3 regions of the Nonomuraea sp. B208 genome follow, and region 3 is predicted to be linked to each of the others. Evidence: riboswitches for the same ligand, from Rfam matches in the RefSeq annotation. Region 3 holds a riboswitch; each other region holds the start of a gene.
The links. Region 3 has a riboswitch for cyclic di-AMP ahead of AC27IY_RS06230 (hypothetical protein). Riboswitches for the same ligand answer to the same signal wherever they lie in the genome.
Positions count from the first base shown of each region.

Region 1: another riboswitch for cyclic di-AMP. It lies ahead of AC27IY_RS12380 (CHAP domain-containing protein); the one in region 3 lies ahead of AC27IY_RS06230 (hypothetical protein).
Region 2: another riboswitch for cyclic di-AMP. It lies ahead of AC27IY_RS25440 (C40 family peptidase); the one in region 3 lies ahead of AC27IY_RS06230 (hypothetical protein).

Region 1 is NZ_BAAJOU010000014.1:368,641-378,546, forward strand. Features, by position in the region: gene AC27IY_RS12345 (ABC transporter ATP-binding protein) at 1-330, opposite strand, end outside; gene AC27IY_RS12350 (taurine ABC transporter substrate-binding protein) at 314-1,354, opposite strand; gene AC27IY_RS12355 (ABC transporter permease) at 1,376-2,155, opposite strand; gene AC27IY_RS12360 (YeiH family protein) at 2,249-3,343, opposite strand; gene AC27IY_RS12365 (hypothetical protein) at 3,343-3,471, opposite strand; gene AC27IY_RS12370 (iron-containing redox enzyme family protein) at 3,568-4,680, opposite strand; gene AC27IY_RS12375 (LLM class F420-dependent oxidoreductase) at 4,698-5,567, shown strand; cyclic di-AMP (ydaO/yuaA leader) riboswitch at 5,766-5,907, shown strand; gene AC27IY_RS12380 (CHAP domain-containing protein) at 5,922-6,599, shown strand; gene AC27IY_RS12385 (TetR/AcrR family transcriptional regulator) at 6,605-7,177, opposite strand; gene AC27IY_RS12390 (FBP domain-containing protein) at 7,246-7,752, shown strand; gene AC27IY_RS12395 (GlxA family transcriptional regulator) at 7,758-8,711, opposite strand; gene AC27IY_RS12400 (DUF6010 family protein) at 8,801-9,235, shown strand; gene AC27IY_RS12405 (helix-turn-helix transcriptional regulator) at 9,197-9,906, opposite strand, start outside.
Region 2 is NZ_BAAJOU010000023.1:327,518-337,423, forward strand. Features, by position in the region: gene AC27IY_RS25415 (sensor histidine kinase) at 3-1,277, shown strand; gene AC27IY_RS25420 (response regulator) at 1,274-1,921, shown strand; gene AC27IY_RS25425 (phosphotransferase family protein) at 1,940-3,001, opposite strand; gene AC27IY_RS25430 (NYN domain-containing protein) at 3,146-4,468, shown strand; gene AC27IY_RS25435 (C40 family peptidase) at 4,609-5,535, shown strand; cyclic di-AMP (ydaO/yuaA leader) riboswitch at 5,854-6,019, shown strand; gene AC27IY_RS25440 (C40 family peptidase) at 6,093-6,629, shown strand; gene AC27IY_RS25445 (RNA-guided endonuclease InsQ/TnpB family protein) at 6,920-8,152, shown strand; gene AC27IY_RS25450 (hypothetical protein) at 8,412-9,080, shown strand; gene AC27IY_RS25455 (M48 family metallopeptidase) at 9,110-9,906, shown strand, end outside.
Region 3 is NZ_BAAJOU010000010.1:135,391-145,296, forward strand. Features, by position in the region: gene AC27IY_RS06195 (FMN-dependent NADH-azoreductase) at 1-468, opposite strand, end outside; gene AC27IY_RS06200 (lectin) at 555-1,709, opposite strand; gene AC27IY_RS06205 (hypothetical protein) at 2,005-2,439, opposite strand; gene AC27IY_RS06210 (rod shape-determining protein) at 2,488-3,483, opposite strand; gene AC27IY_RS06215 (PadR family transcriptional regulator) at 3,568-4,068, opposite strand; gene AC27IY_RS06220 (MDR family MFS transporter) at 4,125-5,585, shown strand; gene AC27IY_RS06225 (DUF5302 domain-containing protein) at 5,634-5,834, shown strand; cyclic di-AMP (ydaO/yuaA leader) riboswitch at 5,971-6,106, shown strand; gene AC27IY_RS06230 (hypothetical protein) at 6,317-7,138, shown strand; gene AC27IY_RS06235 (alpha/beta fold hydrolase) at 7,189-8,034, shown strand; gene AC27IY_RS06240 (hypothetical protein) at 8,084-8,455, opposite strand; gene AC27IY_RS06245 (roadblock/LC7 domain-containing protein) at 8,478-8,852, opposite strand; gene AC27IY_RS06250 (hypothetical protein) at 8,882-9,718, opposite strand; gene AC27IY_RS06255 (roadblock/LC7 domain-containing protein) at 9,722-9,906, opposite strand, start outside.

The sequences.
Region 1 (9,906 bases), on a different contig from region 3:
GTTCAGCCAGGGGAACAGGCGCGGCTGCTGGAACACCACGCCCCGGTCGGGACCAGGACCGGTCACCGGCGCGCCGCCCACCTCGATCCGCCCGGCGGTCGGGGCCGCGAACCCGGCGACCAGCCGCAGCAGCGTGCTCTTGCCGCAGCCGGACGGCCCGACGACGGCCACGAACTCGCCCGCGTCGAACCCGGCCGTGATGTCGCGCAGCGCCTCGACGGGCTGGGCCCGCGACCAGCGGGAGCGCGGGCGGTAGGTGAGCGAGACGCCGTCGAGCCGCACGCCGGCCGCGGTGCGCGACCCGCCGGTCAGCTCATCCGCTGAACGCATCGCGCAGGTCCTTCGTGGCCAGGCCCTTCTGGAAGACCGTGAGCTCGGGCACCGACGGCAGCTTGTTCTGCGCCTTGAGGAACGTGGCCGCGTCGCGCAGGTTCTCGGCGAGCTTGCCCGGCGCGTCCGGCGTGCCGAGGTAGTCGGGCCCGGCCTGCTCCTTGCCGTCGAGCAGGATCAGCTCGTCGAGCTGCGCGGCGGCCTCGTCCGGGGCGAGGTTGAGCTGGCGGCCGACCGCGGCGGCCGCGGCCTGCTTGTCGGAGCGCACCAGTTTGACGGCCCGGTCCTGCTGGCGCAGCCAGGTCCGCAGGGTCTCGGGGTAGGAGGTCGCGAACGGGGTGCGCACCACGGCGAGGTCGGCGGTCAGCTTGCCTTCCGCGGCCAGCTCCTTGCTGGTCACCAGCGTCTTCCCGGTCTTGCGGAGCTCGCCGAGCACCGGCGTCCAGACGTAGGCGGCGTCGATGTCGCCGCGCGTCCATGCGGCCTGGATGTCCGGCGGCTCCAGGTCGACGACGGTGACGTCGGACTCGGCGAGCCCGGCCCGCTGGAGCGCGGCGAGCAGGCTGTAGTGGGCGGTGGAGGCGAACGGGGTGGCGATCTTCTTGCCCTTCAGTCCGTCGACGGAGGTCGCCTCGCGGGCGACCAGCGCCTCGTTCTCGCCGATGACGTCGAAGATCCACGGCACCTGGTACGGGATGTTCAGCGGCGCGGACAGCCCGCGGGTGACCGGGCTGCTGCCGGCCAGGCCGATGTCGATGCTCCCCGCCACCATCGCGGTGTTGACGTCGCCGCCGGAGTCGAACTTGATCCAGGTCACCTTGGTGCCCGGCAGCTCGTTCTCCAGCCAGCGCTGGTCCTTGACGATGAGGTCGCCGTTCGGGATGAGCTGGTAGCCGATGCGCAGCTCCTTGGGGCTGCCGTCGGCGTTGACGGCGGCGTTGACAGCAGGGCTCGCGCCGGTGCCGGTCGAGCAGGCGGCCAGGCAGAGGGCGAGCGCCAGGGCGGGGACGAGGCGGAGTTTCACGGGCTGGTGCCTCCGGGGGTTTCAGGCCTTGCCGCGCCAGGGCACGAGCAGGCGCTCGGTGGATTGCAGGAGCGTGTCGATGAGCAGCCCGGAGGCGCCGATGACGAGCAGGCCGAGCACGACGACGTCGGTCTGGTTGTAGCGCTGCGCGTCGCGGATCATGCCGCCGATGCCGGGGACGCCGTTGACGGTCTCGGCGGCCACGACCGTGGTGTAGGCGACCCCGACGGCCACCCGGACGCCGGTGATCACCTCGGGGAGCGCGCTGGGGAGCACCACCCGGTACGGGAGCTGCCGGCGGCGGGCGCCGAGCGAGCGGGCCGCGTACAGGTAGTCGGCGTGCACGCCGCGTACGGCGTCGGCGGTGGCCACGGCCACGGGCGGCAGCGCGGCCACGAACAGCAGCGCGACCTTCGGCGGCTCGTCGATGCCGAGCCAGATGATGAGCAGGCTGAAGTAGGCCAGCGGCGGCAGCGTCCGCACGAACGTGATGAGCGGGTTGAGCAGCGCCCGCACCGTGGGCACGAGCCCGACGACCAGGCCGAGCGCGACGCCGCCCGCGATGCCGTAGAGGCTGCCGAGCGCGATCCTGCGGAGGCTCGCCAGCAGGTGCTCCGACAGCAGGTGGCCGCCGTAGCCGCGCTGCCCGTCGTGGGTGGAGGAGGTGAGCAGGAACTGCTGCCACACCGAGCCGGGCGACGGCACGAACACCTCCGGCCAGAGGTGGGCGGCCGCGACCGCCCACCAGATCGCCCCGAGCAGGATCACGCTCGCGACCCGGAGCCCGACGCCACGGAACACCGGCTCAACCCCTATTCCCTATAAGCGACTGGTTTAGTGGGGAATACGGTAGAGGATCCGGCCCGTGCCGCGCAAGCTGCGGCTTCACCGCCTTCAGGACACGGCGAACCCCGAGAACAGCGCCAGGGCGAGCGCCAGCGCGACCACCACGTTGACCACGGTCGCCGCCGCGAACACCGCGACCGGCCGCCAGCCCGCCTCCCGCAGCGAGGCGACCCGGAACTCCAGGCCGATGCTCACGAAGGCGAGGATGAGGAACCAGGTCCGCAGGTCGTTCGCCACCCCGATCACCTCCTTGCCGTGGGCGGCGGTGACCGTGGTGAGGTACCAGGTGGCCAGCACGGAGGCGGCCACGAAGCCGAGCACGAACTTCGGGAAGCGCCGCCACAGCTCCCCCGCGCCGGGCCGGGGCGCGTCCGGCCGCCGGTCCACGCGGAAGGCGAACCAGGCCGTCAGCGCCACCACGACGACGCCGATGAGCGCGTTCTGGGTGACCTTGACGATGGTGGCGATGGCCAGCGCGTCCTCGCCGGCGAGCGCGCCCGCGGCGGTCACCGCGGCGGTGGTGTCGATGTTGCCGCCGATCCACGCGCCCGCGACCTCCGGGCTCAGCCCGAGCAGGGTGGCCAGCGCGGGCAGGACGAAGATCGACGGCAGCGCGAAGGCGATCACCAGGCTGGCGCTGTAGGCGAGCTGCTCCCGCTTGGCCTGCACGGCTCCGGCCGCCGCGATGGCGGCGCTGACCCCGCAGATCGACACGGCGGACGACAGCAGCGCCCGCAGCCGGTCGTCCAGCCCCAGCCTGCCGCCCAGCCACCAGGTGAACAGGAACACCGTGCTGATCAGCACCAGGGCCTGCACGATCGCCGGCCCGGCCGCGGTCACGATCACCTTGAGGTTGATCGACGCGCCGAGCAGCACGAGCCCGGTCTTGATGAAGAACTCGGTGCGGAACCCGCCCGACAGCCGCTCCCGCAGCCCGGCCGCGGTGAGCACCGCGTTGCCGAGCAGGCCGAGGACGATCGCGTACACGGGGAACTCGACGGCCTTGGCCAGGCCCGAGCCGGCGAACCAGGACGGGACGTTCTGCTCCAGGAAGCGGGTGGCGGCCCCGAGCAGCAGGACGGCGAGCACGCCGAGCGCGCTCCACTGCCACGTGCGGGTCGTGACGGCGGTCCCGGCGGTCATCACGGCACCAGGCCGGGCGGGATGACGCCGGCGAGGACGAGGACGAGCAGCGCCAGGCCGAGGAGGGTCGCCGCCCAGTCCTCGTTGAACGCGGTACGGCTCTCAGGAGGTTCTTCTCGGGTGCTCATGGGGGTGCCCCTCTCCGGCGGTCGGCCGATTTCAGGACACCACGGAGGACTAAACCCGTCAAGACCTACTGATTTAGTAGGTAAATCTTGGGGGTCTCAGGCCGCGACCGTCTCGTCCTCCAGCGAGGTCGCGCCCTGCTCCCAGCGGCCCAGCACGTGCTCCGCCCACAGCCGCTCGACGGCCAGGGCGCACGCCGCGCCGTACAGGATGTCGCCGGTCAGCGACGGCTCCTGCGTCGCCAGGCCGGTGCACAGGTCGTGCGCGGCGATCTGCTCGTGCACGGCGTCGGCCTGGACGTGCTCGTCGTAGAAGCGGGTGGCCTCGGCGTCCCCGCCGAGCCTGCGCAGGGCCGTGGCGTAGCGGCGGTTGGGCAGCGACGAGGTCATCTCCAGGGCGGCGAGGTGCCCGGCCAGCGCGCCGCGCAGCCGGCGGTGCAGCCCGAACAGCGACATGACGTTGGAGACGGCCAGCGTGATGCCCGGCACCCGGCCCAGGTAGGCGCCGTAGGAGGCGTCCAGGCCCAGGGCTGTCATGGTGGTGCGGAACAGCTCGGCGTGCATGCGCTCGGCCCTGCCGCCGCCGTACTCGTCGGACTGGACCTCCACCAGCGCGGCCTTGGGCCGGCCGTGCAGGCGCGGGATGCCCCAGGTGTGCGGGTCGGCCTCCTTCAGGTGGTAGATCGAGCGGTGGACGACGAACTCGCGGAACCGGTCGAGGTCGGCCTCGCGCTGGAGGTACGCCGCCAGGCCCGGCCCCTGCTGCTCGTCGTGGGCGACCAGTTCCTTGAGCGCGCGGCGTACCTGCTGGGGCGGCACCGGCTCAGGACGCGGCACGGCGTCCGCGAGCGCGGCCTCCAGGCGGCGTTCGAGCTCGCGCCGGAAGCCCAGGAGCGACGGCTGCCACTCCCAGCGGTCGTCCACCCCGACGAAGCCTCGGTAGTGCAGCTCGTAGCAGGCGAACAGGGCGAGCTGCAGGTCGCCGTCCGCCAGGGCCGTGGCGCAGGGGCCGGGGGTCGCCGGCGGCGGGTCCAGGTCGGCGGGCGGCCCGGCGAGGCGTTCGAAGAGCTCGGCGGTGAGGGGGCCGCGGGCGGCGGGCAGGTGCATCCGGCTCCGCTGCCCGGGGCCCTCACGTCCAAACCGGGCGCGCCGGGCAGCGCGGCGGTCGCGGGCCGGGCACGGCGGGACCGCGATGATGGGAGGGAAGATCACGATGACAGGAGCCACACATGCAGATCGGTGTCGTCTTCCCGCAGTCCGAGATCGGCGCGGACCCGGGCGCCGTACGCGCCTACGGCCGGCGCGTCGAGGAGCTGGGCTTTCGCCACGTGCTCGCCTACGACCACGTCGTGGGCGCCGACCCGGCCGTGCACCAGGGCTGGAGCGGCCCCTATGACGTGCACACCACCTTCCACGAGCCGATGGTGATGTTCGGCTACCTGGCCGCGCTGACGTCGCTGGAGCTGGTCACCGGCATCATCATCCTGCCGCAGCGGCAGACGGTGCTGGCCGCCAAGCAGGCCGCCGAGGTCGACCTGCTGACCGGCGGACGCTTCCGCATGGGCGTGGGGCTGGGCTGGAACCACGTCGAGTACGAAGCGCTCGGCGCGGACTTCGGCACCCGCGGCAAGCGGATCGAGGAGCAGGTCGCGCTGATGCGCAAACTCTGGTGCGAGCAGACGGTCACCTTCGAGGGCGAGCACCACCGGGTGAGCGCCGCCGGGCTCGCGCCGCTGCCGGTGCAGCGGCCGATCCCGGTCTGGTTCGGCGCGCAGTCGCCCCCGGCCTACCGGCGGGCGGGGCGGCTGGCCGACGGCTGGTTCCCCCAGATGTCCCCGGGGCCGGAGCTCGACCAGGCCAAGGCCATGGTCGAGGAGGCCGCCACGCAGGCCGGCCGCGACCCGTCCGGGCTCGGCATGGAGGGCCGGGCGGGGTGGACGGGCGACGCCGAGGCGCTGGCGGACCTCGCCGGGCGCTGGCGGGAGGCGGGCGCGACGCACCTCTCGATCAACACGATGGGGGCGGGCCTCGGCCCGGTCGAGGGACACCTGGAAGCCCTGGAGGAGGCCGCCGCCGCGCTCGGGCTGGGACGCGGCTGAGAGCACACCCGCGCGTTACCTTCGCCGCCCCTCATGGGGATTTCGTGACCGGGGAATTACGCAGGTCAGGGGGGTGTTGTACCGTCCAGTGAGCGTGGCCGCGACCTCAGCCTCAGAGCGAGTGACCACCGGGCCGCGCTCGCCCGCGTCCGCCTCGCGGACGCCATGTTCGATCCCACTCCCACCGCGGGCGTCCGATGCCCGCGGCCGCTGAATCCGCCACTGGCGGAACCGGGGACCCGTTCTCGACCGGGGTGAATCGGCACGTCCGCGTGCCGTAGGGCAGCTTCCGCACGCCCGAACCCGTCAGCTAACCCGGTAAGCGGCATGGAAGCGCAAAGGAGCAAGCCCCTCATGGCCATCAGCCGTTTCATCCGTGCCCCCAAGCTGAACGCCGCCAAGCTGGCGCTGAGCGGGGCCCTCGCCGTCTCCGCCCTGGGCGCCACCGCCGCCGTGACCGCGGCCGCCGACAGCGCCCCCGCGCAGCCCGCGGCCGCCGCCGCCCAGCAGGGCGTCAGCAACCGCGACGCGCGCGTGAACGTCACCGCCCAGCAGGTCCTCGACCTCGCCCGCGCCCAGGTCGGCACGTCCGAGAACGCCGACGGCGGCGGCACCAAGTTCCAGCAGTGGTACGCCGACTCGGCCCGCGCCGGCGAGACCGTCCAGCGCGACGGCGGCAACAGGAACGCCTACCTGGACGCCCCCTGGTGCTCGATGTTCGTCTCCTGGGTCGGCGAGCAGACCGGCGCCCGCACCCAGGTCGGCTGGGACGCCTACACCGTCGCCCACGCCAAGTGGTTCGCCGCCAACGACCGCTGGGGCACCGAGGCCAAGCCCGGCGCCGTCGTGTTCTTCTCCTGGAGCGGCAGCAAGAGCCTGAGCGCCATCAACCACGTCGGTTTCGTCGTCAAGGACAACGGCGACGGCACGATCTCCACGATCGAGGGCAACACCGGCAACGGCAAGGTCGAGGAGCGGGTCCGCCCGACCTCCCAGGTCGTCGGCTACGGCTACCCGAACTACGCCGCCTGACCCGCTCACTCCTCCGGCGGCCAGTTCCTGAGCACCGCGTCGAGGGCGTCGAGGGTCCGCGCCCAGGACACGTCCACCTCGCGCGGGGTGCGGGCGAAACCGCCCTGCGTCTCCAGGCTGACGAAACCGTGGAAGGTGCTGTGCAGCATGCGCACGGCGTCGGTCTGGGCGGGCTCGGGCAGGTCGTAGCCGCGCAGGATGGCCCTGGTCATCTCGGCGTGCCGGCGGGCGGCGCTGGCGTAGGCGGTCTCGTCGTCGAGCTCGATCTGTCCGGCGGCGTACCGGCCGGGGTGCTCCTTGGCGTAGCCGCGGTAGGCGTCGGCGAAGGCCACCAGCGCGTCCTTGCCGGCGCGGCCGGCGAGGGCGGCGGCGGCCCGCTCGGCGAGCTCGGCCAGGGCGAGGACCGCCACCCGCACCCGCAGCTCCTGGGCGTCCCTGACGTGGGAGTAGAGCGCGGCGGGCTTGACGCCGAACCGGCGGGCGAGCGCCGACACCGTCAGGTTGTGGAAGCCGAGCTCGTCGGCCAGCTCCGCCGCCGCCCGGGTCAGGCGTTCCGCGGTCAGTCCCGCTCGTGCCACGCGCCCTCCATCACTTAAAGCCTTTAAGCATTTGCATAATAGCATTAAGGAAACTAGCCTCGCCGCTCATGAGACCTCTCACCGAGCGCGAGATCCGCGCGTCCCTCATCAACTGCTCGAAGGGTGAGGCCAAGCGCGCAGGCGTGCCGAAGGACCTGCCCGACCAGCCCTGGGACGACCTCGACTTCCTCGGCTGGCGGGATCCGGGCGCGCCCGATCGCGCCTACCTGGTGGCCGAGCGCGACGGCGCCCTCGTCGGGGTGGCGCTCCGCGTGACCTCGGGCGCGGCCCGCGGCTTCACCGCGCGCAGCATGTGCTCGCTCTGCCTGACCACGCACACCAACGGCGGCGTCGCGCTCATGAGCGCCCGCCGCACCGGCGAGGCGGGCCGTCAGGGCAACTCCGTCGGCCAGTACATGTGCGCCGACCTCGCCTGCTCCCTCTACCTGCGCGGCACGAGGGAGGCCGCGGGCGGCGGCGTCATCGACGAGTCCCTCACCTTGGAGGACAAGCTCGCCCGCACCCGGACGAACCTGTACGCCTTCCTGGACAAGGTGGCCGCGAGAGCCGCATGAGCCGGTCAGACCGCGGGGCCGCGGCTCCTGAAGGAGGCACGGTAGGACTGCGGGGTGACGCCGACGACCCGCTTGAACCGCTCGCGGAACGCCGTCGCCGAGGTGAACCCGGCCTGCGCCGCGACCCGCTCGACGCCGTGGTCCGTGGTCTCCAGCAGGAGCTGGGCCCGCCGCACCCGGGCGCGCAGCAGCCACTGCAGCGGCGTGGTGCCGGTCTGCTCGCGGAAGCGGCGGCCGAAGGTGCGCTCGCTCATCCCGGCCCGCGCGGCCATGCCGGCCGGCGTCAGCTCGCCGGCGAGGTTGTCCTCGATCCAGGACAGCACCGGCTCCAGCAGTGAGCCGCGCGGCGCCGGCGGCCGGGCGTGCGTGACGAACTGCGCCTGCCCGCCCTCGCGTTCCAGCGGCGTCACCGCCAGGCGGGCCGCGTCGGCGGCGACCGCCGAGCCGAGGTCGCGCCGGATCAGGTGCAGGCACAGGTCGAGCCCCGCGGCGGCGCCCGCGGAGGTGAGGATCTGGCCGTTGTCCACGTAGAGGACGTCCGGCCGCACGTCCACCAGCGGGTACGCCTCCGCCAGCCGCGCCGCCGCGGCCCAGTGCGTGGTGGCGCTGAGCCCGTCGAGCAGCCCGGCGGCGGCCAGGGTGAACGCCCCCACGCAGATGGAGGCGATCCTGACGCCGCCCGCGGCCGCGGCGCGCAACGCCTCCAGCGCGGCCGGGTCGGGCGGGGCGGCCCCCTCGGAGCAGCCGGGCACGACGATCGTGTCCGCCTCGCGCAGCGCCTCCAGGCCGTGCGGGGCGACGATGGTGAAGGCGTCGCTCGCGACCTGCGGCGTCACCGCGCAGACCAGCACGCGGTACGCCCGCCGCCCGTCCACCCGGACCCGCCCGAACACCTCGACCGGCGTCGCCAGGTCGGCCGCCACCACCTGGTCCAGCGCCAGAACCGCCACCGTGTGCATGCGGGACACCGTAGGCGGTGGCGGGAACCCGTGGGAAATTGTCGTTCCAGCCACTGGGCCGGGCGGCGGGCCGGCCCTAGCGTTCCCCCGTGTCCAACCTCATGCCGATCCTCATGCCGGTCCTCATGCCGATCCTCATCGGGATCGTCTGCGTCTGCCTGCTCTCCCTGATCCCCGACCCGCACCGCCGCCGGGCCAACGCCGTGCTGGTGGCCGGCGCGGGCGCCGCGTACCTGAGCGGCGGCGGGCTCGGGTACGCCGAGTTCGTCCTGCCTGTCGTCATGACCTACGTCGCCTTCCGCGGCCTCGACAGCTGGACGTGGATCGGCGTCGGCTGGCTGCTCCACACGGCCTGGGACGTCCTTCACCACCTGAACGCCAGCCCCATCCTCGCCTTCGCCGGCGACTCCTCCTTCGGCTGCGCCGTCTGCGACCCGGTCATCGCGCTGTGGTGCCTCGCGGGCGGCCCGCCGGTGCTCGCCCGGCTACGCGACCGGCTGCGCCGGACCGCCCCCGCCGCTTAGGCGCGCCCCGAACGACCGGAGGGCGGCACGGAAACGCTCCGGCTCCTCGACGGTGAAGGGGACGTCCAGGAAGGCGAGGCGGAGCAGCAGCCACTGCCAGGTGTCGAGCGCCAGCACGGCCCTGGTCCGCCGCTCCCCCAGGGCCTCCAGGTCGGCGTCCTCGTAGGCGAACGCGTCGGCGACGTCGGCCAATGACGCCTCGACGGTGAGGACGACCCGCTCGCGGTCCTTGCCGAGCCCCTGGCGCAGGTAGTCGAGCGCGGTCTCGGCGGGCAGGGGGCGGGGCTCGTACGTGCTGGTCGAGGTGCGCAGGCCGGTGACGCGGTCGAGGCGGAAGACCCGCCAGTCGTCCTTGGCGGTGTCGCGGGCCAGCAGGTACCAGCGCAGGTTGTGGTGCACGTGCCGGTAGGGCTCGGCCCGCCGGGAGGTGACCGCGCCGTCCCTGCCGGTGTAGTCGAAGGTGACGACGAGCCGGCGCTGGATCGCCTCGGCCAGCTCGGCCAGGACGTCGGCGCTGACGCTCGGGGCCCGCGCGGTGCTGGTCTCCAGGCTCGCCCGGAGCTGGGCGGCCCGGTGCCGCAGCCGCTTCGGCAGGAACTGGTCGACCTTGCCGTAGGCGCGGGTGGCGGCCTCGTCCACGCTGCCCTCGGCGGCGCGGCCGGTCGCGGCCA
Region 2 (9,906 bases), on a different contig from region 3:
ACGTGAGCGACGTGCGCGTGGAGGACGGGCCGGTGCCCGAGTACCGATGGGTGCTGCCCTCGGTGCTGCTCGGCGACGGCAACGAGGGCCGACCGGTGCGCCGCTCCACCCGCGACTGGATCGTGGACATCGCGATCTTCCTGGTCGCCTGTGGCATCACGCTGCTCGCCCTGTCCGAGGTGCAGGACGAGCCGGAGCCGCTCCTGCTCACCGAGCAGATCGTGGGCGCGCTCTCGTGCGTGTCGGTGTGGCTGCGCCGCCGCTGGCCGGTGGCGCTCGCGCTGGTCATGCTGGTGCTCTCGACCTTCCTGGAGCTGGCCGGCGGCGCGGGGCTGGTGGCGCTGTTCACCGTGGCGGTGCACCGGCCGTTCAAGGTCTCCGGGCCGATCATGCTGCTCCACCTCCTGACGATCCCGCCGTACATGTGGATCAGGCCGCAGGACGACATGGAGCCGCTGGAGTGGGGCGTCCTGCTGTCGGCCCTGCTGCTGACCGTCTGCGCCTGGGGCATCGTCGTACGGGCCAGGCGCCAGCTCATCTGGTCGCTGCGCCAGCGCGCCGCGAGCGCCGCCGAGGAGGCCAAACGGCTCGAACGCGAGCGCATCGCCAGGGAGATGCACGACGTGCTCGCCCACCGCATCTCGATGCTCAGCCTGCACGCCGGCGCGCTGGAGTTCCGGCCGGACGCGCCCGCCGCAGACATCGCCCGTGCGGCCGGGGCGATCCGGACCAACGCCCACCTCGCCCTGCAGGACCTGCGCCAGGTGATCGGCGTGCTGCGCCATCCCCGGTCCGAGGGCGGCGACGACCAGGTGCCCGACCGGCCGCAGCCCACGCTCGCCGACCTGCCGTCGCTGGTCGAGGAGTGCCGCCAGGCCGGCATGGACGTACGGCTGGAGCAGCGGGCGGGCGACGCGCCGGACGGGCTGGGCCGCAACGTCTACCGCATCGTGCAGGAGGCGCTCACCAACGCGCGCAAGCACGCCGCCGGGCAGCCGGTCACCGTGACCGTTGCCGGTGCCCCGGGCTCGGAGCTGTCGGCGGAGGTCCGCAACCCGCTCGGCGCCCGCCATCTCCCTCGCATCCCGGGCGCACGGGCAGGGCTCATCGGGCTGGCCGAACGGGCGGAGCTGGCCGGCGGCCGGTTGGAGCACGGCCCGACGCCGGAGGGGGAGTTCGTGGTGCGCGTCCGGCTGCCATGGCCAGAAGAGGCGGCGGGGGAGACGGTGGAGCAGGTGGCGGGGGCGGCCGGGCAAGTGGCGGGGGAGAGGCATTGATCAAGGTGCTCGTGGTCGACGACGACGCGATGGTGCGTGCCGGCCTGTCGATGATCCTGGGCGGTGCCGGTGACATCGCCATCGTGGGCGAGGCCGCGGACGGGGCGGAGGTGCCGCCGCTGGTCGCCGAGCACCGGCCGGACGTGGTGCTCATGGACATCCGCATGCCGGCCGTGGACGGCCTCACCGCCACCGAGGCGCTGCGGGCGACGGCTGCGCCGCCCGAGGTGGTGGTGCTGACCACGTTCCACGCCGACGCGCAGGTGCTGCGGGCGCTGCGGGCGGGGGCGGCCGGGTTCCTGCTCAAGGACATCGCCCCCGCCGACCTGGTGCAGGCGATCAGGAAGGTCGCGGCGGGCGAGCCGATCCTGTCGCCCGCCGTGACGCGGCAGCTCATCACGCACGTCTCCGACGGCGGCGCGGGGGAGCGCACCGCGCGGGCCCGTCGGCTGCTCGCCCGGCTCAGCGAGCGCGAACGGGAGGTGGCGATGGCCGTGGGGCAGGGCCGTTCCAACGCCGAGATCGCGAGCGAGCTGTACATGAGCGTGCCCACGGTCAAGGCGCACGTCTCGCGCATCCTCACCAAGCTGGCACTCAACAACCGGGTCCAGGTGGCGCTGCTGGTCTACGACGCGGCGGCCTGACCCGGCCGGCGGGCCGGGTCAGGTGGTGAGGAGTTGTTCGATCGTCGCCCGGTGCAGGACGAGGTCGTCGGGGTCGTCCGGATCGGGCTGCTCGCCGAAGTGGACCCTGCGCTGCCAGATCCTGGCCATGATGATGCCGTGGCGCAGGGCCGCGTACATCTCGTAGAAACCCATGTCGCGCGGCTCGTGGCCGGTCAGTTCGCGGTAGGTGCGGCAGACGTCCTCGGTGCGCATGAAGGCCGGCATGCCGGGCAGGCCCATGGCGACGGTGAGGTCCTGGAAGAAGCGGTGCAGGAAGATCATCCAGGAGAGGTCCAGCTCGCGCGGCCCCACCGCGGCCATCTCCCAGTCGAGCACCGCGACCGGCACGAAGTCCCTGAACATCAGGTTGCCGATGCGGGCGTCGCCCCAGAGCAGCACGTCCGGGCCGGGCTGTTCCGGCCAGTGCGCCTCCAGCCAGGCGAAGGCCCGTTCCAGCAGCGGGATGGGACGTCTGCCGTGCGCCCACCGGTAGTAGGCGTACTGGGCGTCCACGTGCGCGCGCAGGCCCGATGGTCCGAAAAGGGCCAGCTCGTCCGGGGTGAACGGGGTCCGGTGCAGCGCGGCCACGACGCCCACGCTGGCCTCCTGCAGCCGGCGCTGGTCCTCGGGGGCGGCCTCGCACAGCCAGCCGCCGAACGTGTACGGCAGCACGTCCGGCGGCACCAGCCCCTCGGCCCGCTCCATGACGAAGAACGGGGAGCCGAGCGGCGCGGGGTCCGGCTCGAACCAGAGCGTCCTGGGCGCTGGAATCCCAGCTTTTTCCCTGGCCAAACGCATGATCTCGAACTGCGACCGCAGATCGTAGTCGGGAAAGACCGGAACCGCTTCCCCCGCAGGTGCCAGCCGTGCCACGCAGCGGGTACGCCGCCCCTCCCAGGTCGCGGTGAAGAACAGGGTCTCGCTCGACATGCCGTTGTCGGTGGGGCGCTCCAGCTCCGACACGGAGGCGTCCTTGCCGACCTTGCCGCGCAGCCACGCGGTCACCTGCTCACGGAGTTCGTGGAGGTCACGGGTGGAAGTACGCATCTGCTCCGTCACGGTCGGCCTCCCGGGTGCACACCTGCCGTTCACCTGTCGTACACCCCCGACCAAGCGCTCGTCCATACACAGGCGGCCGTTACGGTCAGGTACGCGGCAGCCGTACCCTTGTCTGAAAGGGCATGTCACGAAGGGACAAGTGGGATGAGTTCAGCGGGTGAAGGCTTGTCTCGCCCGCTCCCCGAGCAGGTACGGCTCAACGTCGTGGACCTGGCGGCCACCGTTCTCGGGACACTGCCCGCTGTCTCCATCCCGCCGCCGCTGCGCGGGATCGCCAAGTTCGAGGCGCGCAAGAGGGCCAAACTGGGCAGCGCGCCCATCGCCGCGCAGCTGGAGAACGACAAGAAGTTCCGCGAGCTGGTCGCCGAGTCGGTGGCCGCGGGCTGGCCCGAGCTGGTCGCCTCGCTGGCCGACGGCCAGATCCCGCCCGCGGCCGACCCCGTGCTGGTGGCCGCGGCCGCCTACCTCACCCGGCCCCCCGGCTGGGAGGAGATGATCGAGCTCGCCCGGAGCGATCTCCAGCAGTCCGCCGCGGCGGCCGAGGGCTCCGAGCGCGAGGAGGTGGTCTCCCGGCTGCGCGAGCAGCTCGCCGCGCAGAAGAGCGCCGCCAAGGAGGAGTCCGACCGGCTGCGCGAGCAGCTCAAGGCCGCCCGCGCCGAGAACTCCGACCTGCGGCGCAAGCTCCACGACGCCCGCGAGCGGGCCAAGGCCGCGCTCGCCAGGACCGAGGAGATGGAGCGCGTGGCCGAGGAGGCCCGCACCGCCGCCGTGGCCGCGGGCAGCGCGGGCGAGTCCGAGCTGCGGCGGCTGCGCGAGCGGCTGGCCGACGTCGAGAAGCAGCTCGAAGCCTCGCGCCGGGCCGCCCGCGAGGGCCGCAGCCTGGAGGACGCCCGCATCCGGGTGCTGCTCGACGCCCTGCAGGACGCCTCGGCCGGGCTGCGCAGGGAGCTCGGCCTGCCGGCCACCATCAGCCGGCCCGCCGACTCGGTCGCGGCCCACCCCGGCGAGCGGCCGGGCGTGCGCGGCGTGCCCGCGCGAGCGCTGGCCGACGACGACCCGCAGCTGCTCGACCAGCTCCTCGCGATCCCGCAGATCCACCTCATCATCGACGGCTACAACGTCACCAAGACCGGCTACGGCACGCTCACCCTGGCCGACCAGCGCAACCGGCTCATGACCAACCTCGGCGGGCTGGCCGCGCAGACCAGGGTCGAGGTGACCGTCGTCTTCGACGGGGCCGAGCTCAACGCCCCCGTGCAGGTCGTCGCGCCGCGCGGGGTGCGGGTGCTCTTCAGCGACCCCGGGGAGATCGCCGACGACCTCATCCGGCAGCTCGTCCGGGTCGAGCCGCCGGGGCGGGCCATCGCCGTCGTGTCCTCCGACCGCGAGGTGGCCGAATCGGTGCGGCGGATGGGAGCCAGACCGGTTCCGTCTGCTCTGCTGTTGCGCCGGCTTGGTCGCGCCTAGATTACGAATTTAAGGTTTTACCCATTGAGGTGAGACCTCACCCGCCACTTCTGTACTATTCGCCCCAGATGTTTACCCTGGGAGGCGACGCAGTGAGGTTTGGCCGGGTACCGGTGGCCGCGGGGATCGCGTTCGGACTGGTGCTTACTCCCACCGGGGCCGCGATCGCCGATCCCAAACCCACGCTCGCTCAGGCCAAGGCCAAGCTGGAGAAGCTCAACGACAAGGCGGACAAGGTCGTCGACCGCTACAACACGGCCACGGAGCGGTACAAGAAGGCGAAGTCCAGCTACACGGACCTCGACAACAGCTACAAGCGCAAGCTGGCCACCGTCGCCGACCTGCGCGCCCAGGTGATCAGCATGGCCGTCGACAGCTACCAGCTCGGCGGCGACGTCACGTCCCTGCCGGGCTTCCTCGGCGCCGACAACCCCGACGACTTCCTCGCCCGCCTCGCGCTGACCGGCCAGATCTCCAAGGAACGGGCCGAGAAGCTGAGCGCCTTCGACCGGGAGAACCGCGGGCTCAAGACCGAGCGGGACAAGGCGGAGAAGGCCCTGGAGGCGGCCGACAAGGAGCGCGACGGGGTCCAGAAGGAACGCGCGGAGATCCTCAAGCTGATCGCCCAGCAGAAGAAGCTGCTGGAGAAGCTGAACGCCTACAACCCAGGCAACCCCAACAGCACCGGCATGAAGTACACCGGCTCCGCGTCGGGCAACGCGGCCTCGGTGCTGCGCTTCGCCTACGCGCAGATCGGCAAGCCGTACGTGTTCGGCGGGACGGGCCCGGGCGGCTACGACTGCTCCGGCCTGACGCAGGCGGCCTGGCGGGCCGCGGGGGTCTCGCTGCCGCGTACGACGTGGCAGCAGTGGGCCTGGGGGGCGAACCGCCGGGTGAGCCTGGACGCGCTGCAGCCCGGGGACCTCATCTTCAGCGAAGGACTGGGGCACGTCAGTATCTACGCGGGCAACGGGCAGATCGTTCACGCGCCGCAGACAGGCGACGTCGTGAAGGTCGTCAAGCTGTCGGCCTACGGGCGGCGGCTCGTGGGCGCCATCCGTCCCTGAGGCCGTCCGTACGTCCTCCCGCGCCGGCGACGCGGTGCCCTGTTATCGCAGTGAAAACTGTGACGAAAGTGACAAATCGCCCCTTACTGGACCCTGTCCTGAGAAGTGTGAGTATGGTCACATTCCGGTAACGGAGCCCGGTCGCCGAGCAGGAGTTTCGATCCTGACTCGACCCCTTGTCTGATCTTGACAAGCCGTCGTCCGCTTTGCCGATTCGTGACGTGTCGGCGTAGCTTCTGGCGTCGCGGTGACACGCCATGTCGCCCGCAGAATCCGCCGGTCGCCTCCCGTACATCCCCATGAGAAAAACCTCGACGGGGCGGCGACCTGCCGAATCCGTGCAGCCAGGAGGCACGGAGCCGGGGAACCACCGATCCCCCTCCCTAGGGGATCAGGGGTGAATCGGCGCTGTTCGCACGCGCCGTAGGGCTACTTCCAGGCCCGAATCCGTCAGCTAACCCGGTAGGCGTTCGTGGAAGTCTCAAGGAGAAATCCTGTCTACCTCCCCGCATAACCCCCGTCTGTCCCGTCTTGCCCTGAGTGGCGCGGCGCTCACCATGACCGTGACGGCCGGAGGTGTGGTCCTCCACGCCCCGGCGGCTCAGGCGGCGACCACGAGCGACGCGGCCACGACCTCCACGACCTCGGTGCAGACCAGCACGAAGTCGTCGAAGTCCGCCAAGGCCGTCAAGACCGCCAGGTCGGCCAAGGCGCGCAAGGTCGCTCGGCAGCAGGCGAAGGCTCACCGGGCCGTCGCCGTGGCCAAGAACCAGATCGGGGACCCGTACCGCTACGGCGGCACCGGCCCCGGCTCGTTCGACTGCTCCGGACTCGTCCAGTACGCCTGGAAGAAGGCCGGAATCAGGCTCCCGCGCGTGGCGAGCAGCCAGTTCGCCCGCACCCGGACGAAGGTCTCCTGGAAAAAGCTCAAGCCAGGCGACCTGATGTTCTTCAACGGGCTCGGCCACGTAGGCATGTACGTCGGCAAGGGCAAGATGATCCACTCGCCCAGGACCGGCGAACGGGTACGTATCGACAAGCTGAGCGGATGGCGTAAATCGTCGTTCGTCGGCGCGGTCCGTCCCGGTATGTGACCACAGCCCCGCCCCGATCCCCGTACGGGATCGGGCGGGGCTGTCGCCTTTTCCCACCCCGGGCACCCGTCCGGCCCGGCTACCGGAACCGTCGGCTTCACCTCCGGCCTTCGGCCCGGAGGTGAAGCCGACCAGCTCGCTCTCTTGCAGCCGGGGCCAGGCGCTTGCCGGTGGCCACCGGATGCCGGATCTTCGTCACGAAGAACAGATGCGGGTGCAGCACGAAGACGGAATGCCCGCCGGACCTGATATCGCTGCACTCGCCCATGACCCAACCGTAGGATTACCCAGTGCAGCTGCGGTACTCCTTTCGGATCGACCCGACCCCCGGCCAGCGCCTTGCGCTCGCGCGGGCGTTCGGGTGCGCCCGGGTGGTGTTCAACGACGCGGTCGCGCTGCGCAATCACGTCCACCAGCAGGGCTTGCCGTTCGTCACCGACGCGGAACTGTCCCGCCTGGTGATCACCCAGGCGAAACGGACACCGCAGCGCTCCTGGTTTGGCGAGGTGTCTGCGGTGGTGCTTCAGCAGGCGCTGTCCGACGCCTGTGCGGCGTTCCGGAACTTCTTCGCCTCCAGGTCCGGAACGCGCAAGGGGCCCGCGCTGGGGCCGCCGCGTTTCCGGTCGCGCAAGGACAACCGGCAGGCGATCCGCTTCACCCGCAACGCGCGTTTCGCTATCACCCCGGCCGGCAAGCTGCGGCTGCCGAAGATCGGTGATGTGGCGGTGTGCTGGTCACGCAGCCTGCCGTCCGAGCCCTCTTCTGTCACCGTGGTCAGGGATGCCGCCGGGAGGCATTTCGCTTCTTTCGTGGTCGAGGCCGCCCAGACTCCTTTGCCCGCGATCGAAGCCGAGACCGGGATCGACCTGGGCCTGACGCATTTCGCGGTGCTGTCGGGCGGACGGAAGATCGACAGCCCGCGGTTCCTGCGCCGAGCGGAGAAGAACCTCAAGCGGGCGCAAATTGCCCTGTCACGCAAGGAGAAAGGCAGCAAGAACCGGGCCAAGGCCCGGGTGAAGATCGCCCGCCGGCATGCCGAGGTCGCCGACGCGCGCCGCGAGTTCCACCACCAGTTGTCCACGAAGCTGATCCGCGAAAACCAAGCGATCTATGTGGAGGATCTGGCGGTCAAGGGACTGGCACGCACCAGGCTGGCCAAGAGCGTGCACGATGCGGGCTGGGCATCGTTCATCGGTATGGTGGAGTACAAGGCGAAGCTGTACGGCCGGACGTTCGTGAAGGTCGGCAGGTTCTTCCCCTCCTCCAAGCTCTGTTCGGCCTGCAGAGCGTTGGCCGGGCAGATGCCGCTGGCCGTACGGAAGTGGACCTGCCCTTGCGGGGTTACCCACGACCGGGATGTCAATGCCGAGATCAACATCCGTGCCGAAGGACGTCGGATCGTCGCCGCTGGACGGAAACCCGTGCCTGAGATGGGCGGGAAGCGGAGACGGAAAACGCCTGCGGAGACCGGTGAGACCCTCTCGCCCGCCCATCCGGGGCGAGCGAGGGGGCACGGTCGATGAAACAGGAAGCCACAGAAGTGCCGCGTGACACCAGGCGGCACAGGCTGAATCCTCGGCGATCACGCCGGGGAGCGCGTCAACATCGAGCATCGTGTCCGACCAGGTGAGCCGACGCCGACGAGCCGCCCCGGCGGCTCTCCTCCTGGCGCCGCTCCTCGTCGCTCTCGCCCTCGTCCCGATCGCGGACGCTCCCGCGCCGCTCGCGGGCGCGCGTGCCCTGTGGCCAGGGGAGTCCGTCACCGTCCGTGGGACACGGTCCGTGATCATCGCCCCGGCCACGTCCGCCTCGTCCGTGTCGCTGGCCGAGCTGGCGCGGCTGGCCGACACGGCCGCGCTCCGCGTCGGAACGGTCCTCGGCGAGCCCGTACGCCCGCTCGTCGTCGTCCCCGCCTCCGCCGCCGAGGCGGCCCGCCTGGCCGGGACCGGCCCGATCGAGGGCCTCGCCGCGCTCGCCGACGGCGACCGGGTGCTCGTCGTCCCCGAGGTCTTCGCCCGCCTCAACCCCACCGGCAGGGACGTCGTCCTGGCGCACGAGCTCACCCACGTCGCCGCCGGCACCGACCGCCTCCCCATCTGGCTGTACGAGGGTTTCGCCGACTACGTCGGCTACCGCGACTCGGGACTGCCCGTACGGACGGCCGCCGCCGAACTGGCGGACGAGGTGCGCGCGGGACGCCTGCCCGCCGCACTGCCCGGCCCCGCCGCCTTCGCCGCCGACGGGAACGACCCGGCGCGGCTCGCGCGGGCGTACCAGGAGGCCTGGCTGGCGTGTCGCTTCCTCGCCGACCGCTTCGGCGAGGGGACTCTGGTACGCCTCTACCGTGAGGCCCGGGTGGACGGCGCCGACCGGGCACTCGCCGGGCTCGGGCTCTCCACGGCCACGCTGACGGCCCGCTGGCGCGCGTACGTGCGCGAACAGCTCGCGTGAGAGCGTGAGAGCGTAGGAGGGGGAGGCAGATGAGCGAACGCCGGCCGCCGGACGGCGCCAAGCCCGCGGGCGACGGCGGCGATCGGGCCATGAGCGGCGCGCCAGCCTATGAAGGCGGCGATCGGGCCGTGAGCGGCGCGCCCGCCTATGAAGGCGGCGATCGGGCCGTGAGCGGCGCGCCCGCCTACGACGGCCAGGAGGAGGGCGGCGAGGTCCGCCTGCGCCGCCAGGCCGCGCTCGCGCTGGCCGTCCTCGCCGCCCTCGTCCTGGGCGTGGCCGCCCTCACCACCCCCTGGCAGGCGCTGCTGACCGCAGGGGAGCCGCCCGGCCCGGCCCGCGACTTCACCGCCGCCCAGCTCGCCCGCTCCCAGGCGTTCGACGCCGCGACGAGCCTGCCGAGCTACCTCTCCCTGGCCCTGACGGTCCTCGTCGCGGGCCTCCTGGTCGCCACCCCGCTCGGCGCGCGGGCGACCGGGTGGCTGCGCGGCCCGTGGTGGCTGCGGACGATCCTGGGCGTGGCGGTGATCGCCGCGGCCACGCTGGCGCTCCGCTGGCCCCTCGGCATGTGGTTCGAGACCGTCCTGCGCGAGTACGGCCTGTCCACCCAGACCTGGCCGTCCTGGAGCGGCGACCGGCTGAAGAACGCGGCCGTCGAGGCGTTCCTGCTCGCCCTGACCATCACGGCGCTGGTGGCGCTGGCGCGCCGGTTCCGCCGCTGGTGGATCCCGGCGGCCGCGGGCGCGTTCGCCCTCACGGTGGCGGCCTCGTTCGTCTATCCCGTGGTGTTCGAGCCGATGTTCAACGACTTCACCCCGATGCGCGAGGG
Region 3 (9,906 bases):
GAACTCCGGGCCGAGCCCCGGCCCCCACACGGCGCTGGTGTAGACGACGGCGACGCGGGTGCCGCGCCCCTCCAGCAGGTGGCTGTAGCCCTTCTCCGGGTCGACGCCGAAGATCCAGCCGGGCTGGCTGACGACGTCGATGAGCTGCTTGAGCACGTACGGCACCGATCCGTTCCACATCGGGACGCTGAACAGCAGCCGCTCGGCGGAGGCGAAGCGCTCGAACGCGCGCCGGGCGGCGGCCCACGCCGCGGCCTCCTCGCCCTGCGGCTCGCCGCCGCCGAAGACGGTCATCTTGGCGCGCGCGCCGGCGGCGAAGTCCGGCAGGGAGCCGTCCCACAGGTCCCAGTGCTCGATCTCGTCGTCCTCGTGGGCGTCGCGGTAGGCGTCCGTGAAGGTGCGGGCGATGCGCAGCGAATCGGAGTTCTCGCCGCGCGGGGAGGCGGAGACGTGCAGGAGCTTCGGCATGGGAGCACCTCTTTCTCGACAGTATCGGACCGTGGTCCGTTTAGTTGCGAGAACTATATGGACCACGGTCCGGTTAAGTCAAGCGGTCAGGTGCGGGTCCAGCGCTGGTTGGCGGCGCCGTTGCAGGACCAGATCTGGAGCCTGACGCCGTTGGCCGTGGAGTAGTTGGGCACGTCCAGGCACTTGTTCGCGCCGACCGCGGTGATGCTGCCGTCGGCGTTGAAGCGCCACTGCTGGTTGTTCTGGCCGTTGCAGTCCCAGATCAGCACCTGGGTGCCGTCCGCGGTGCCGCGGCCGGACACGTCCAGGCACTTGCCGCCGTAGACCCGCAGCTCGGCCGCGCCGGTGGCCTCCCAGCGCTGGTTGGCCTGGCCGTTGCAGTCGTAGATCTGCACCGGCGTGCCGTTCGCCTGCGACGCGCCGGCCACGTCGAGGCAGCGGCCCGAGCCCACGCCCCTGATCGCGCCGGCCGTGGAGCCGGGGTCGCCGGGCTCGCCGATGCTGCCGGGCGCCGACTGCAGCGCGGCGTACCAGGCGGCGGCCATCTTGTCGTAGCCGCCGGCGGTGGGGTGGATGCCGTCGATCAGGTCGGCGGTGGTGAGCTTGCTGTGCATGTCCACCAGGCGGACGCGCTTGCCGGCGCTCACCTTGCTCTGGACGATGCCGGGGATCGCCGCGTTGAAGGTGCGGGCGGCCGACTCCTGGCCGGCGTTGGACAGCGGGATGATCGTCGCGACGAGGACGTCCGCGTTCGGCGCGCCCGCGGTGATGCGGTCGATCAGCGTGGACAGCCGCTGCGGCGCGCCGGCCAGGTTGTAGTTCTGCAGGACGTCGTTGGTGCCGATGTGCAGCAGCACCGTCCGCGGCGTGTACGAGCGCAGCCAGCCGGCGATGTTCGCGTCGATCTGGTCGATCCGCCAGCCCGGATGGCCCTCGTGGTCGTGGTCGCCCAGGCCGGCGGGCCCGTTGAACTGCGAGCCGACGAAGTCGACCGTGTACCGGCCGCCGAGCAGGCGCTGCCACAGCCCGATCCGGTACCCGCCCGGCACCTGGGTGCCCTCGGTGATGGAGTCGCCGAGCGGCATGACCCGCGTCCCGCCGTTGGACTCGGCGGCGGCGGTGCCCGTCCCCGTCGCCAGGGCGGCCAGGACGAGCGCCAGGGCCGTGAGCGCGGCGGCGCAGCCGCGTCTCCAGGCGCGCGGGCCCGCCGTCCGGACGGGGGCCGAATCGATAGGGGTCAAGGGAGCCTCCTGACGTGTTGTTAGCGCTAACATTTCGCGGCCCGATGCGGCGCTCCTTCCGCGTGGGCTGCTGGGGTGGTGGTGTGTGGCGGAGCAAATACCTCGCGGCGGCATCCGTCAAGCGCCCGCCCCCGCCTGTGACGGCCCCCGCCGGCCCGCCGGGACGCCCCCACCAGGCATGACCCGGTGACAAGCGCGCGGCGGCGTTCGATGAAACGTTCACGCCGCGGCGGCCGGTCGTCGCACCGATCCGCTCACCGCCTTGACGGCGTTCGTGGGGGTTTTGGCTGTCGTGCTAGGAGGCCGCGTAGCAGGTGGTCATGCCGACCAGGCGGACGCCCGTGGCACGGGCGACCGTCAGCTCGAAGGTCAGCAACGTCCTGGGGTCGCGCAGCACCGTCACGTCCTGGTGCCCGTCGCGCAGGTCCAGGTCGTCGGCGATCTCGGCGTACCCCATGGCCTGGAGCTTCTCCCGCAGGCCGGAGGAGGCGTCCACCCGCTCGCTCTCCGCGCGCAGCGACCCGCGCACCTCGCCGGGCAGGCAGGAGCCGTCGTCGATGTGCTGCGGCGCGGAGCGGCGCAGGCTGGAGGAGCGGAGGAGGAGGTCGGCGTCGGCGGCGAGCCGGCTGGTGGCCTCGTCGAGCGTCGGGAGGCCGCGGCCCGCCGTGCACGCGCTGATCGCCGCGGCGCAGGCGAGCGCCACGGAGGCTGCGTATCGGCGGGTACGCATGCTCCGGACCCTACCGGAGGCCCCGCGCCTCCGGCAGGCCGCACGGGATCAGTGGATGATCGACTTGAGCCGGCTCACCAGGTGCTGGTCCTCCACGCACCGGCCGAGCCCGAGCGCCACCGAGTACAGGGGCCGCTCCGCCCGCCGCACCGGCATGTACAGCGCCGCGCGCAGCCGCCGGCCCAGGCCGCGCAGCAGCGCGCCGCCCCCCACCAGCACCGCGCCGCGCTCCCCGAGGTCGGCCACCAGCTCGGGAGGGCATCCCTCGACGGTCCCGACGGCGGCCCGCACGATAGCCTCGACCGGCTGCCGGGTCGCCTCGTAGATGAGCTGCACGGGCAGCGACACGGCCCGCTCCTGGCCGGTCTCGGCGTCCCGCCCCTCGACCGTCACGTGCCGCTGCAACGGCTTCCAGTCGGTGCCGGCCCGGCGTTTGGCCTCCTCCGCCTCGGCCTCGTCGAGCAGCAGCCCGTGCTCGCGCTCGACCATGCGGACGATGGCGAGGTTCATGGCCCGGCCCCCGAAGGGCACCGTCGCCGAGGCCACCACCGCGCCGTGGGACAGGACGGCCACGCGGGCCACGTCCCGCCCGATGTCGATGACCATCCGCCCGGTGCCGTCCCGCACCTGGACGCCCGCGCCCAGCGCCGCCGCGAGCCCGTGCGGGACGAGCAGGAGCCCGCGGGCCTCGGCGTCGTAGGCCACGTCCCGGAGGGCCGCCCTGTCGATGGACGTGGCGCCCTCCGGCAGCGCCATGACCAGGCGTGGACGGATCGCGAAGGGCCGCCGGTGCACCTTGCGCAGGAAGTGCCTGATCAGCCGCCGGGTCAGCTCGCCGTCGGCCGGCAGGCCGGCGCTGACGGGCCAGCAGGTCTCGTGGCCGCTCGCGGTGTCGGCCTCCGCGCCGTACTCCACGATCTTGCCTGTCCTGGCGTCGCGGACGACGGCGGAGGGCTCGTCCAGGACGATGCCCTTGCGCTTGACGTAGATCCGGGTGCGCGCGGCCCCCAGATCCACTGCCAGGTCCAGCCCCAGGATGCTCATGGCTGTCCAGGCGATATGTCCACCATGTCGGGATTTGTTTCCGGCGGACCATCAACGCAACACCACGAGCAGAACGTTGTCCTTTTACCCGGCCGAGTCCCTGAGCTCCGCCAGGACCTCGTCGGCCCACTGGAGGCTGACCCGCGCCTGCGCCAGCCCCAGCCTCAGCGCGTACACGCCGAACGAGGTAGGGGACTGGCCCTCCAGCATCGCCAGCCGCCTCTGGAACCCGGCCCGGATCCGCTCCATCACCGCGATCGCGTCGTCCCGGCCGAGCAGCGGCAGCATGAACGCCTGGAGCGCGACCTCGCTCCGCGTCACGCCCACCGCCGCGTGCTCGATCATCCACTCGTGGAGCCGCCGCGTCCCTTCGGGGGTGATCGTGTACGTCTTGCGCCCCCTCGCGCCCTCGGAGCCGGCGTCGACCAGCCCGTCGGCCGCCATCTTCACGAGCTCCGGATAGATCTGCGTGTGCCCGGCCTGCCAGACGTGGTTGAGCGAGATCTCGAACTTCTTCGCCAGGTCGTAGCCGCTCGCCGGGCCTTTCACCGAGAGCAGCCCCAGGAGCGCCATCCGCAGGGACATGGCCGTCAGCCTATCGAAGACTTGACATGTAAGAGCTTACATATCAGTCTTCACATGTGAATGATGACATGAAGACGCGGGACGGCGGCGCGCTCGTCCTCGTCGCCGCGCTCGGCGGCATGTTCCTCGCGATGCTCGACCAGACGATCGTCGGCACGGCGCTGCCGCGCATCGTCGGCGAGCTGGGCGGCGGCGAGCTCTACACGTGGGTGGTGACGGCCTACCTGCTGACCTCGACGGTCACGGTGCCGCTCTACGGCAGGCTGTCCGACCAGCACGGCAGGAAGCCCTTGCTGCTGGTCGGGATGGTGGTGTTCGTGGCGGGCTCGGCCCTGTGCGGACTGGCCCAGGACATGACGCAGCTCATCGCCTTCCGCGCGCTCCAGGGGCTCGGCGCGGGCGCGCTGGTGCCGTTGTCGCTCGCCCTGGTGCTGGAGATGTTCCCGCCCGGCAGCCCGCGCGGCGCGCGCACCCAGGGGGCGCTCGGCGGCGTGATGGCGCTGGCGTACCTGGCGGGGCCGTTCCTCGGCGGGGTGTTCACCGACCAGGCGAGCTGGCGCTGGGGTTTCTACGTGAACGTGCCGCTCGGCGCGGTGGTGATCGCCATCGTGGCGCTGCGCCTGCCCTGGCGGCCGGGCACCGGCGGCGGCGGGCGTCCCGACTACGCGGGCATCGCCGTCTTCACCGTGGCCATCACCGCCCTGCTCGTGGGGCTGACGGAGAAAGGGCTCGACGGCCACACCTGGACCGACGCGCCCGTGGCGGGGCCGATCCTGCTGGCGCTGGCCGGGCTCGCGGCGTTCGTGGCGGTGGAGCGGCGGGCGGCCAACCCGATGATGCCGATGCACCTGTTCGGCAACCGGACGTACACGCTGGTCAACGTCACCTCCTTCGTCACCGCGTTCTGCCTGTACGCCGGGGTCGTCTTCCTGCCGCGCTACTTCCAGGAGGCGCTGGGCGCCGGCGCCACCGAGTCGGGCCTGCGGATCTACCCCATGACGCTGGCCATGGTCGTGGGCAGCGGCGTCATGGGCCTGCTGATGTCCCGTACCAGGGTCTACAAGCCCTGGCTGCTGGCTTCGCCGTTCCTGCTCGCGGCCGGCACCCTGCTCTGCGTCAACCTCGCCCTGGACACCGGCGGCCTGGCGCTCGCCGGGTGGATGCTGCTCATCGGGCTGGGCATGGGGCCGATGCTGTCGGGACTGACCGTGGCCGTCCAGCAGGCGCTGCCGCCCGCGTACCTCGGCACCGCCTCGGCCAACCTCACCTTCTTCCGCCAGATCGGCGGCTCCGTGGCGCTGGCCGTGGGCGGCGCGCTCTACACCTCCACGGTCACGGCGGAGGCTCCGGCGCAGGGCCTCGCCGCCGCGCACGCCTCCGCCGCGGCCGTCGCCGTGCCGTCGATCGGCGTCGCCGGGGCGGTGATCGCCCTGGTGGCGCTGGCGGCCATGCCGGGCCGGCGGCTGGAGTTGCCGGCCGTACCGCAGACCAAGATTGACGCCGGTTTCGCGTCGTAAGGGACCCCGTGCGAAGCTGGGGGTGTCCCAACACCATGGAGGTCCTCAATGGCGGAATCACCGGAGCCGGAAGTCAGCGAAACTCCCGAGGACGAGATGAAGCGCAAGTTCCGCGAGGCGCTTGAGCGCAAGCGCGGCCAGCAGGCGGCCGGCGGCGCGGGTGGCAGGGGCGGCGATCCGTCGAAGATCCACGGCACGCACGGCCCGGCCGCGAACAAGCGATCCTTCAGGCGCAAGAGCGGCGGCTGAGTCAGACAGTTCCGGCAGGTCCAGAGGGGCGCGGTTATTCCGCGTCCCTCTTTTCTTTGCGCGCGGCCAGGTAGATCTTTTGTCCGATTCATGACGATTCGTTTGCGTTCGTCCCGGCATGCGTGGTTTAGTCTTGCCATTCAACCAGCCGAATCCCGAACCACTCGGGAACCGGGGACCCACTTCGTTGGGGTGAATCCGGCAGCACGCCGGTAGGGCATCTCCTCGTCCGAACCCGTCAGCTAACCCGGTAGGCGTGATGGAGAGGACCCCCGCATGTCGTACCGCGTCACACCCCCGGACGCCGGCTCCCCACCGGTCGAGATTCCCGAGAGCGTAGTGCCGGCCGCCGGCTGAGCGGCCCTTCACCCCAGGCTCTTTTCCGCGCTCCGCGCAGCCTCCCCCGTCAGGTGCTCACCCCTGGCTGCGCCCTTCTCCCCTGAGCGCGTGTCCCTGTCCCCTCGCAAAGGACTCACTGCTTCATGTCTCCCCGCTTTGGCCTGCGTTCCTGCGCCGTGCTCGCCGCCTGCTCGTTCGGCGTGCTCACCGCCGTATCCACCCCCGCCCACGCCGACACCGACGAGAAGATCCTGCTCAAGGGCTCGACCACGGCCTCCTACTTCTGGGACGACGCCTCCGGCCGGGCCGGGGACACGGGCCTGCCGGCCAGCGGCAAGCCCATGCAGAAGGGCCTGGCCGCCAGCCCGAGCTGGCCCCTGCTGACCGAGGGCTACGTGATGTACAAGGGCAAGAAGATGCCCTTCTTCGTGGGCGACCGCGGCCCCGGCGTGCCCTCCAACTCGGGCATCATGCTCGACCTGGACGCCAAGACGTTCGCCGAGCTGACCGGCGGCAGGTTCAACCCCTCCACGCTGTACGTGGACGGCAACGGCGGCCAGGGCCACATCAAGGTCGACTACGTCATCACCAAGTGGGGCCCCGGCGTCGGCAAGAAGAACTACCCGGTGCCCTTCTCCACCGGCGCCTGGTCGCGCCGCGACAACAACCCGGCCGAGCCCCCGAAGGTCGCCGAGAAGCCGAAGACGACGCAGACCGCGCAGCCGGCGAAGACCGTGGAGAAGACGGCGGTCGCACCCCAGGCCAAGACGCAGGACCAGGCCGGCGCTTCCTCCGGCGGCGCGGCCGTCGAGCTCGCCGCCGGAAGGACCGTGCCCGCCCCCGCGGCCGAGTCCGAGCAGGTGAGCACCGGCGTGAGAGGCGCCGTGCTGTGGTTCGTCCTGGCCCTGGGCGGCGGGGCCGTGGTGGTGGCGGGCACTCGGCTCCGGCGCCTGATCAAGGGCTGACCTCGGCCCTGACGCTTTACGTCACCGGACCAGAATGAGATTCTGGCCCGGTGACGACCCGCGTAACCGCCAACGGCATCGACATCGCCTACGAGAGCTTCGGCGCCCCCGGAGGCCGCCCGCTGCTCCTCATCATGGGTCTCGGCGCCCAGCTCATCCATTGGGACGAAGGGCTCTGCGAGCTCCTGGCCGAGCAGGGACACCACGTCGTCCGGTTCGACAACCGCGACGCGGGGCTCTCCACGCACTTCGACGAGGCGGGCGTGCCCGGTCCGGGGACGGCTCCGCCGTACCTGCTGGACGACATGGCCGACGACACCGCCGGCCTCATGGACGCCCTCGGCTGGCCACAGGCCCACATCGTGGGCGCCTCGATGGGCGGGATGATCGCCCAGACGCTGGCCATCCGCCACCCGGAGCGCGTGCTGACCCTCACCTCGATCATGTCCACCCCCGGTCCGGAGGTCGCGCCGCCGACCGCGGAGGCCTCCGCGATCCTCATGGCCCGGCCCCCCGCCGACCGTGACGGCGTGCTGGAGCAGGCCGTACGGACCTGGTCGGTGATCGGCTCACCCGGCTACGAGCTGGACCACGAGCGCGTCACCACCCTCGCCGGCCTGGCCTACGACCGCTGCTTCGACCCGGCGGGCACCGGCCGGCAGCTCGCCGCCATCATGGCCTCGGGCAGCCGCGTCGAGGCGCTCGGCCGGCTGGACGTGCCCACCCTGGTGGTGCACGGCGAGGCCGACCAGCTCGTCCCCCTGGCGGGCGGCCAGGCCACCGCGGCGGCCATCCCGGGCGCCCGCCTGGTGACGTACCCGGGCATGGGGCACGACCTGCCCCGCCCGCTCTGGCCCGACCTCGTGGCCGAGATCACCAAGCTCACCACCGCCTGAACGCGCCGCGGCCCGCGCCCCCCCTCATGGGCGCGGGCCGCGCCGGTGGTCAGACCTCCAGCTTCTCCTCGATGCCCCGGAGCTGGTGCCGGGACATCGCGAGGTTGGCCCGGGCGCGGTCGAGGGCGAGGTAGAGGAACAACCCCTTGCCGCCGCGTCCGGTGATGGGGCGGATGATGTGGTACTGGCCCCCCAGGGTGATGAGGATGTCCTCGATGCTGTCCTTGAGGCCCAGCGAGTCCATCGTGCGCAGCTTGGCCTTGACGACCTCGGTGTTCCCCGCGGCGGCGACCTGGAGGTCCAGGTCCTTCGATCCGCCGAGGGTGCCCAGCGCCATGCCGCTGCCGTAGTCGACGACCGCCGCTCCGACCGCGCCGTCGATGGTCATCATCTCCTTGAGAGAGACGTCCATGCCCGCCATGACTCCTCCTTCTCTGCCGGGTTCACTGCTTGTGTGCTGCGACGGCCGCCACGGCGGCGGCCGTCTTCCTGCCCTCCAGCCGCAGGAGCCCGACGTTCGTGCCGGGTCCGGCCAGGACTGTGAGGACGACGGTGGGGCCGGCCGCGTAGAAGGCCACGAAGCCGGCGGTGCCGGAGATCAGCGTCTCCTCGAAGGCGCCGTGCTGCGTCATGATCAGCATGCGCCTGCTCATGGCGAGCAGGGCCGCCGCGAGGGCCGCCGCCTGCTCGCCGATCTCCTCGGGCAGGTCGCAGGCCACCTGCAGGCCGTCCACGGTGCATGCGACGCTCCCGCGCACGTCCGGCGTGCGCTCGCGCAGGAGCCTCATCTCCTCCAGGACCTCGTGCGTCGGTTCCACCCGTGGCCTCCTCCTGAGTGAGGGAAACCTCACGACAGCTCCTCTAGCGCTTTCTTCAGCCGCAACAGCAGCGCTATATCGGTCGGGTCCCCCGTGACGGGCGGCCCGGCGGGCAGCCGCGGGGCCTCCGGATGGTGGGGCGGGCGCGGCAGCTCGCCGCGGGCCCGCCTGGGCAGCGTCCGCTCGTCCTCCACGGAAGGCGGGTCCGGGTCCCGGCCGGGCGGATCCGGCGGGCACAGCAGGCCGGCGGCGGCCAGCCGGCGCACCGCCAGCAGCACCGAGTAGCCCGACCGCCCGATCTGCTTGGCCAGCTCCAGCGGGGTCGCCCTCCGGTCGGCCCGGACGAGCACCTCCCACTGGACCCGGTCGAGCGTCACCCCGTGCCCGGCCAGGGCGGTGGCCGGGCGCACCGGGCTGGTGTCCACGTCGGCGGAGGGCCAGATCCCCGCGAGCTGGGCCCGCCGCCTGGCGCACTCGCGCACCAGCCCCGCCACGTCGAAGAACCACTGCCCGCCCAGCCAGTGCTCCTCGCCGGGGCGGAACTTCGGCCGCGTCCCGCTCATCGGCAGCAGGAAGAAGGCCGCGTCGAGCACCACGCCGAGCACGGCGTACTGGAGCTCTCCCTGCGTGATCGAGCCCTCGCGCAGCAGCCGGTCGCAGCCGCCGTCGGACTGCGCGCCCCGCAGGGCCGCCTCCGACATCCGTCCCCTGGCGGTGAGCAGCCGTTCGAGGCTCGGGGTCTGGGCGCACTCCATGTACGTCACCCGCCCGTCCGACAGGAAGACGGTGCCGCTCCGGCCGACCCGCAGCGCGCCCGTCGAGCGCTCTCGGGCGAGCCCGGCGAGGAGGGAGTCCAGCTTGGTCATGGCTCACGTCGTCAGACGGCCGGCGATGGACTGGAGGCGGTGCCTGGCCAGGGCGAGGTTGGCCCGCTCCAGGTCGAGGCGTACGTAGATGACGAGCGGCCCCTCGAAGACGGTCTCCATCAGCCGGAGCAGATGGTGGCCTTTGTCCGTGGTGACCATCATGTCGTCGATGCGTACGACGTCACCGG